Regions from separate parts of the Actinomadura sp. ATCC 39365 genome, predicted to be linked through region 1. Evidence: predicted binding sites of a transcription regulator. Region 1 holds the regulator's gene; the other holds the start of a gene.

Region 1 (4,380 bases):
ACGGCGATGGACCCGGACGCGCTGCGCCTGGGCCCCGCCGGGGCCGCGGCCGCCGGGCGCACCAGCGTCACGGCCCTGCCCTCCAGCAGGAACGCGGCCGGCGCCAGCGGGAACAGGCGGCGTTTGCCGAACCGGTCCTCAAGGGTGACGGCCTCCTTGTCACAGGCCACCACGGCGCCGCAGAAGCCGCTGTCGGCGTCCTCCACGACCAGGTCGAGTTCGGCGGGTACCTTCGGGATCTTGCCCTTGCCCGGCCGCCGCCAATTGCCCGCCAGCACATCACCCTCGTACACACGGGGACCGTAGCAAATCACCCGCTGACCGCAAGGCGCTTACGCGCGCCGCTGCGCCGTACGAGGATGACGACGGTGCCGATGATGCCGATGAGCAGGCCGGCGCCGGGGAACAGGAACAGGGCCGCGACCCCGCCGAACATGCCGCCCGCCGCGGAGAGCAGGTCACGGCCCACGCCGAAGCGGGCCGACGACTCCTCCTGCGTGGCGCAGGTCAGCTGGTAGTCGCCCTTGGCGGGGGCGTTGACGGCGAGGATCTGCTGCCAGGTGGTCCCGCCGGCGCTGAGCGTCTGGGTGCCGGAGACCTTGACCAGCCTGGCCTGGGCCGGGCCGCCGGAGATCTCGCACTGGTAGTTGACCCGCGTGTCGGTGGCGATGTAGACGGCCGGGCGCTTGGCGGGGTCGATCGCGACCTTCACGCTTTCGCCCGCCGCGAACGTGGTCGTCGGGGCCGTGTCCGTGACGCTGCTCAGCACGCCGCCGGCGAACACGACCACGCCCACGACGCCCAGCACGACGGCGACGGCCCACACGACGGCGATCCACCACAGGCGCGGCTTGATCGCCTTGCCGTCGATCCTGGCCGGGAACTGCGGCTGCCGGCCGTACTGGTTGTGGGCGCCGTACTGGTCGGGCTGGGCGTACTGGTCAGGCTGGGCGTATTGGTTCTGCTGGCCGTACCCGGGCGGGGGGCCGTACTGGGCGGGCGGCTGTTGTTGCTGGTAGGGCGGCTGGCCGTACTGCTGGGGCTGGTACGGCTGCTGACCGTACTGGTTCGGCTGACCGTAGTAGGGACCCTGCCCCTGGGGCGGTCCGTACTGCGGGGGCTGGGAATTGTCGGTCATGCGGCAAGTGTGAGGCCTGTCGCTTGTAAGTCGCTAGCAACAGGATGGGACCTGGTGTTATCGCACCTTGTGGGCGAGAGCCGTACACTTGGCACTCGGGAACACGGAGTGCTAGACCTGTCGTTTCCCTGTTAGGCAGAGGCAGGAGGTGAGCACGTGCTCGACGATCGGAAGCTTGCGGTGCTCCGCGCCATTGTCGAAGACTACGTGTCCACCAACGAACCGGTGGGCTCCAAGGCGCTGGCGGAGCGCCACAACCTCAAGGTCTCCCCGGCAACGGTCAGGAACGACATGGCCGCTCTGGAGGAGGAGGGCTACATCACCCAGCCGCACACCAGCGCGGGCCGCGTGCCGACGGACAAGGGCTACCGCCTGTTCGTCGACCGGCTCTCGCAGGTCAAGCCCCTGTCGGGGGCCGAGCGGCGGGCGATCGAGACCTTCCTCGCCGGCGCGGTCGACCTCGACGACGTGGTCTTCCGCACCGTGCGGCTGCTCGCGCAGCTCACCAGGCAGGTCGCGGTCGTGCAGTACCCGACGCTGACCCGTTCCACGGTCAGGCACGTCGAGCTGGTCCCGCTCAACGACCGGCGGGTCATGCTCGTGCTGATCACCAACACCGGGCGCGTCGAGCAGCGCGTGATCGAGCTGCCCGAGGTGGTGGAGGACGACCGCATCGCCCATCTGCGCGCGGTGCTCAACTCCTGCCTCGACGGCTGCGGGCTGGGCAACGTCCCCGAGCTGGTCGCCGACCTGCCCGAGCGGCTGCCCGCCGAGGATCGGCCCGCCGTGGCCACGATCCTGTCGGTGCTGCTCGAAACCCTCGTCGAACGCCATGACGAGAAGATCGTGTTCGCCGGCGCGGCCAATCTCGCGGGCGCCGACTTCGCCACCGGCCTGCGCGACGTGCTGGAGGCGCTGGAGGAGCAGGTCGTGCTCATGCGGTTGCTCGGCGAGACTTCCACAGACACCCCGTCCGCGCTCACCGTGCGCATCGGCTCGGAAAACCCCTACCTTCGCGGCACGTCCATCGTCGCAACCGGATACGGTTCTGGCGACAACCAACTGGCCCGGCTCGGCGTGCTGGGGCCCACGAGGATGGACTACCCCGTGACGATGGGCGCCGTACGCGCGGTGGCACGCTACGTCAGCCAGATCCTGGCTGCATCTTAAGAGGTCGATAAGTGGCAAACAGCGACTACTACGCCACCCTCGGGGTGCGCCGTGACGCCAGTCAGGACGAGATCAAGAAGGCCTACCGCCGCCTCGCCCGCGAGCTGCACCCCGACGTGAACCCCGATCCTGAGACCCAGGAGCGGTTCAAGGAGATCACGCAGGCCTACGAGGTGCTGTCCGACCCGAACAAGCGCCAGATGTACGACCTGGGCGGCGACCCCTTCGGCGGCGGCGCGGGTGCGGGCGCGGGCGCCGGTGGCTTCGGCGCGGGTTTCCCCTTCAGCGACATCATGGACGCCTTCTTCGGCACCGCGGGCGGCACCCGCGGGCCGCGCTCGCGCGCCAGGAGGGGCCGCAACGCCACCATCAGGGTCGAGCTCGACCTGCGCGAGACGGCGTTCGGCACCACCCGCGAGCTGGTCGTGGACACCGCCGTGCTGTGCGAGGTGTGCCACGGCGCCGGCGCGGCCCCCGGCACCCACCCCGACACCTGTGACATGTGCAGCGGGCGCGGCGAGATCTCCCAGGTCACCCGCTCGTTCCTGGGCCAGGTCATGACCTCGCGGCCGTGCCCCCAGTGCGGCGGCTTCGGCAGCATCATCCGCCACCCCTGCCAGGAGTGCTCGGGCGACGGCCGGGTGCGCACCCGCCGTACGATCAAGGTCCGCATCCCCGCGGGCGTCGAGGACGGCACCCACATCCAGCTCGCCGGCGAGGGCGAGGTCGGCCCCGGCGGCGGCCCGCCCGGAGACCTCTTCCTGGAGATCGTCGAGCGCGCGCACGAGATCTTCGAGCGGCGCGGCGACGACCTCCACTGCACGGTCCAGATCCCGATGACGGCCGCCGCGCTCGGCACGATCCTCGCCGTCGAGACGCTCGACGGCTCCGAGGAGATCGACGTGCGCCCCGGCACCCAGTCCGGCCAGGTCATCACCATGTACGGGCGCGGCGTGCAGCGGCTCAACGAGTCCGGCAGGGGCGACCTGCTCATCCACGTCAACGTCGAGACCCCGATGCGGCTCGACCAGACGCAGGAGGACCTGCTGCGCGAGCTGTCGAGGTTGCGTGGAGAGGAGCGGCCGCCGGGCAAGTTCGCCCCGGGCCAGCAGGGTTTTTTCTCCCGCCTGCGTGACGCCTTCAACGGCAGGTGACGATCACCCGTGACCGTCCCCGTGTTCCTCGCCGAGGACCTCGACGGCGCCGAGCTGACGCTCGACGGGCCTGAGGGGCGGCACGCGGCCTCCGTGCGGCGCCTGCGCGCCGGCGAGCGGGTCGACCTGACCAACGGCGCGGGCGACGTCGCCGAGTGCGTGGTGCGCGAGGTGTTCAAGGACGGCCTCGCGCTCGACGTGCTCGCCCGCTACACCGTCGAGCCGCCCGCGCGGCGGCTGGTGGTCGTCCAGGGGCTGCCCAAGGGCGACAGAGGCGAGCTGGCCGTCGAGATGATGACCGAGGTGGGGGTCGACGTGATCGTCCCCTGGGCCGCCTCGCGCAGCATCACGCAGTGGAAGGGCGACAAGATCGCCAAGGCGCTGGGCCGGTGGCGTTCCACGGCCCGCGAGGCCGGCAAGCAGGCACGCCGGTTCCACCTGCCCGAGGTGGCCGAGCTCGCCTCCACCGCCCAGGTCGAGGGGCTGCTGGCCGACGCGGCGCTGGGGCTCGTGCTGCACGAGGAGGCCGCCGAGCCGCTGTCGAAGGTGGCGCTGCCGCCCGGCGGCGACATCGTCGTCGTCGTGGGGCCCGAGGGCGGCGTCTCTGCGGAGGAGCTGCGCAGGTTCGCCGCGGCCGAGGCGGTGCCCGTGCTGCTCGGGCCCACCGTGCTGCGCACCTCCACGGCGGGGGTGGCGGCGGCGGCCGTGCTGCTCGCGCGTACCGGGCGCTGGTAGGCCCGGCTCAGGGCGCTCTCACGGCGTCGTGTGCGGCACGTCCACCAGCGGGCTGCTCAGGTCGCTCGGGCCGGTGGGCATGTCGTCCGGCGGGCACTCCTCGGAGGGGCACGACGTCGGCGCGTCGGTCGTCTCCGTCGGGGTCGGCGTGGGGGTCGGCGTGATCTCGGGGCACTCCTGGTC
Region 2 (4,380 bases), 1.4 Mb from region 1:
TGCGGGGTGAAGTACATGACCGCGGCGTCCGCGCCGAACTTCGCCGCGGCGCGCTCACGCAGCGCCGCCTGCGTCAGCGCGGCGGAGGTGAGCGCCGCGTCGTAGGTGCGGCGCAGCCTGGTCGCCGCCGCGACCGGATCGGTCCCGGCCAGCTCCGCGGCCTCGGCGAGCGCCCGCTGCCCGCGCGGGGTCAGCAGCTCGCCGAAGGCGTCGAGATCCATGTACGCACTCCGCTCACAACTCAGGATCGCTCACAACTCGGGGCCGCTCACAACTCGGGGCCGCTCACGACTCGGGATCGCTCACAGGGAAGTGTCGCCCAGGGACACCAGCAGGCTGCGCAGCAGCCCGGCCAGGGCCTCGCGCTCGCCCTCGGACAGCCCGGCGAGCAGCCGCTCCTCGTTGGCGGCGTGCAGGACGAGCATCTCGTCGGCGACCCTCCTGCCCTCGTCGGTGAGGGCGACCAGCGTCATGCGCCGGTTGTGCGGCGCCGGCCAGCGGTGGACCAGGCCGCGCCGGACCAGGTGGTCCATCCGGTTGGTGAGCGCTCCAGGGCTGACCATGGCCGACGTTGACAGGTCCTTCATGCACATGGTGGCATCGGCGCCGCTGCGCAGCAGCGTGGCCAGCATGTCGAACTCCCACGCCTCCAGCCCGTGCTCGGCCAGGAAGTCCTTGACGCCGCGCTCCAGCAGGCGCGAGGCGCGCGAGACCCGGCCGATCACACCCATCGGGGACACGTCGACGTCGGGCCGTGTCCGCGCCCACTGTCCGAGAATCACGTCCACCGCGTCATCCACGAGGCTCACCCTACCAAAGCTTCGACGTTGAAATGTTTGGGATCGTGCGGTACTGTCCTCAACGTCGAAATGTTCAACGTAGAAATTTTCGAGGTAGGATCATCATGAAGGTGCTGGTGCTGGGCGCGACGGGGTACATCGGCGGCGCGGTGGTCGAGCGGCTGGCCGAGCAGGGGCACGAGGTGGCCGTCCTGGTGCGGCCGGCCGCCGACGGGTCCCGGCGCGTGCCGCGCGTGGCCGACGAGCGTCACGGAGACCTGGCCGACGTCGCGGGGCTGGCCGCCGCGATCACCCCGGACATCGACGCGATCGTGGTCGCCGCCCAGCTCGGCGGCGACAAGGAGGCCGACCTCGCCGCGATCGGCGTGCTCGCCGCGTCGGGCCGGAAGGTGGTCTTCACCAGCGGCGTGTGGGTGCTGGGCGCCACCGCCGACGGGCACGAGGACAGCCCGGCCGACCCGATTCCGCTCGTGGCGTACCGGCACGAGATCGAGCAGCTGGTCATCGACGGCGGCGGCTCGGTGATCCGGCCCGGCGTCGTCCACGGGCGCGGCGGCGGCATCCCCGCCCTGATGCGCGCGCAGGCCGCCGAGCGCGGCGCCGGCGTGTACGTCACCGCCGGCGGCGAGCCGCACACCTGGACGTTCGTGCACGTCGACGACCTGGCCGAGCTCGTCGTGGCCGTCCTGGAGAAGGGCGGCGCCCGCGTCTACCACGGCATCAGCGAGGAGGCCGTGCCGGTCGCCGAGGTGGCCGAGGCGGCGGCCCGGTCCGCGGGCGTCAAGCCGCAGGCCGAGCCCTGGCCGCTGGCCGAGGCGGCCCAGGTGCTGGGAGCGGGCTTCGCCGAGGCGCTGGCGCTCGGCCAGCGCATCAGCGCGACACGCACGCGCGCCGAGCTCGGTTGGAACCCCTCCCGGCCCGGTGTCGTCGCCGATCTGACCGAGGGCTCCTACGTCTGATCGCTCTGAGCAGACGCGTTCGTGTTGACTGTCAAGGCCCTCTTGCATATGTTTCCTGTTGGCACTCTCACCTTGAGAGTGCCAACGTGCGACGAGGCAGGTCTGACACCCGCGACGGCAGGCCCCGCTGGTCGCCTCTTCTAGATCATTCAAATCTGAAGGGGAGGTCCGATCGTGACGACCGCCACCAAGGTTCCCGTTAAGCCGCTCGGCGACCGCATCGTGGTTCAGCCGCTTGAGGCAGAGCAGACCACCGCTTCCGGTCTGGTCATCCCGGACACCGCCAAGGAGAAGCCGCAGGAGGGCAAGGTCCTCGCGGTGGGCCCCGGCAACTGGGATGAGGACGGCGACAAGCGTATTCCGCTCGACGTCTCCGAGGGCGACGTCGTCCTCTACAGCAAGTACGGCGGCACCGAGGTCAAGTACGGCGGCGAGGAGTACCTGGTGCTCTCCGCCCGCGACGTTCTCGCGATCATCGAGAAGTAAGCCGGTTGTGTCGAGCCCCGGGCGCTCTTGAGGGCCCGGGGCTTTCGACGCCAGGAGAGGACTTTCAGCATGGCGAAGATCCTGCAGTTCGACGAGGACGCCCGTCGCGCGCTTGAGCGCGGTGTCAACGCCCTCGCGGACGCCGTGAAGGTAACCCTCGGCCCGCGTGGCCGTAACGTCGTCATCGACAAGAAGTTCGGTGCGCCGACGATCACGAACGACGGTGTGACCATCGCTCGTGAGATCGAGCTGGAGGAGCGCTACGAGAACCTCGGCGCCCAGCTCGCCAAGGAAGTAGCCACCAAGACCAACGACATCGCGGGCGACGGCACCACCACCGCCACCGTGCTGGCCCAGGCGATGGTCCGCGAGGGCCTGCGCAACGTGGCCGCCGGCGCCTCGCCGCTGTCGCTCAAGCGTGGCATCGACAAGGCCGCCAAGGAGATCAGCGACCGGCTGCTGGCCAGCGCGCGCGAGGTGGGCGACAAGAAGGAGATCGCCAACGTCGCCACCATCTCCGCCCAGGACGCCAAGATCGGCGAGCTGATCGCCGAGGCGTTCGACAAGGTGGGCAAGGACGGTGTCCTCACCGTCGAAGAGTCCAACGCCATGGGCATGGAGCTCGAGTTCACCGAGGGCATGCAGTTCGACAAGGGCTACCTGTCGGCCTACATGGTGACCGACCCCGAGCGCATGGAGTCCGTCCTGGAGGACGCGTACATCCTGCTCACCCAGGGCAAGATCTCCTCCATCGCCGACTTCCTGCCGCTGCTGGAGAAGGTCGCCCAGACCAAGAAGCCGCTGCTCGTGGTCGCCGAGGACGTCGAGGGCGAGGCCCTGGCCGTCCTGGTCACCAACAAGATCCGCGGCACCTTCACCTCCGTGGCCGTCAAGGCCCCGGGCTTCGGTGACCGCCGCAAGGCGATGCTCCAGGACATGGCGATCCTCACCGGCGGCCAGGTCGTCAGCGAAGAGGTCGGCCTCAAGCTGGAGCACGTCGGCCTCGAGGTGCTCGGCACCGCCCGCCGCGTCGTCGTCACCAAGGACGCCACGACCATCGTCGACGGCGCCGGCGACCAGCAGGCGATCGAGGACCGCGTCAAGGAGATCAAGATTGCCATCGAGCAGTCCGACTCCGACTGGGACCGCGAGAAGCTGCAGGAGCGTCTGGCCAAGCTCGCCGGCGGTGTGTGCGTGCTGCGCGTCGGCGCCGCCACCGAGGTGGAGCTGAAGGAGAAGAAGCACCGCCTCGAGGACGCGATCTCCGCGACCCGCGCCGCGATCGAGGAGGGCATCGTCTCCGGCGGTGGCTCGGCCCTCATCCACGTGGGCAAGGAGCTCGACGACCTCGGCCTGACCGGCGACGAGGCCACCGGTGTCGGCGTCGTGCGCCGCGCGCTGGTCGAGCCGGCCCGCTGGATCGCCGAGAACGCCGGCCTGGAGGGCTACGTGGTGACCCACAAGGTCGCCGAGCTGCCCGCCGGCCAGGGCCTCAACGCCGCCACCGGCGAGTACGTCGACCTGATCGCCCAGGGTGTCATCGACCCCGTCAAGGTGACCCGGTCCGCGGTGCAGAACGCGGCTTCGATCGCGGGCATGCTCCTGACGACCGAGGCGCTCGTGGTGGACAAGCCCGAGGAGGAGGCTCCGGCCGCCGGCCAGGGCCACGGCCACGGTCACGGCCACTGACCCGCCTGTTTCCCCCGCGCCCGTACGGCCCGCACCGGTTCCCTCCGGCGCGGGCCGTCGGCTTTCAGCCAGACCGTCACGTCTCTGCCGCGTCTGCTGCGATCTCTTGCCTGGGACCAGGGATCAGAACTGGGCTCCCACGGCGTCTTCCCCCTGCCGCCGACGTCTCGGTCTCCTTCTGCGACCGACGGCCCATGGCAGCGAGGTTGCAACGAGAGCACCGACGGCCTGCCGTGCAGTAGTTCCCTGAGGGCGCCGACTCGGTCCCCACCCGCGAGTAACTAGACGCCGTCGCCGCAGAGCTGCCCGTCCGGCCTCGCAAGACGCTGGACCGGGACACCCGGCTGAGCGCCTCACGGAGCTCCTGGCGGCCTGCGCCCGAACCTCGAAGCGGCGAGGTCGGAGTGCGCCTGTCTCCGCAACCTTCGGTCACGGCGTCGTTTGCG

The links. Region 1 encodes HrcA, which represses chaperone genes, less so after heat shock. Its sites were predicted from a motif close to TTGGCACTCTCNNNNNGAGAGTGCCAA; they were not measured.
Region 2: the regulator HrcA is predicted to act here: its motif matches at 1,818-1,844, upstream of groES (co-chaperone GroES).

Annotation. Positions count from the first base shown of each region.
Region 1 covers NZ_CP184335.1:9,721,926-9,726,305, reverse strand. Annotated here, with positions in the region: gene ACNF49_RS46540 (DUF3097 domain-containing protein) at 1-293, opposite strand, end outside; gene ACNF49_RS46535 (DUF456 domain-containing protein) at 311-1,138, opposite strand; gene hrcA (heat-inducible transcriptional repressor HrcA) at 1,295-2,308, shown strand; gene dnaJ (molecular chaperone DnaJ) at 2,320-3,462, shown strand; gene ACNF49_RS46520 (16S rRNA (uracil(1498)-N(3))-methyltransferase) at 3,472-4,197, shown strand; gene ACNF49_RS46515 (hypothetical protein) at 4,216-4,380, opposite strand, start outside.
Region 2 covers NZ_CP184335.1:11,154,094-11,158,473, reverse strand. Annotated here, with positions in the region: gene ACNF49_RS53270 (class I SAM-dependent methyltransferase) at 1-221, opposite strand, end outside; gene ACNF49_RS53265 (MarR family winged helix-turn-helix transcriptional regulator) at 303-800, opposite strand; gene ACNF49_RS53260 (NAD-dependent epimerase/dehydratase family protein) at 905-1,759, shown strand; gene groES (co-chaperone GroES) at 1,934-2,245, shown strand; gene groL (chaperonin GroEL) at 2,315-3,934, shown strand; gene ACNF49_RS53245 (AAA family ATPase) at 4,364-4,380, opposite strand, start outside.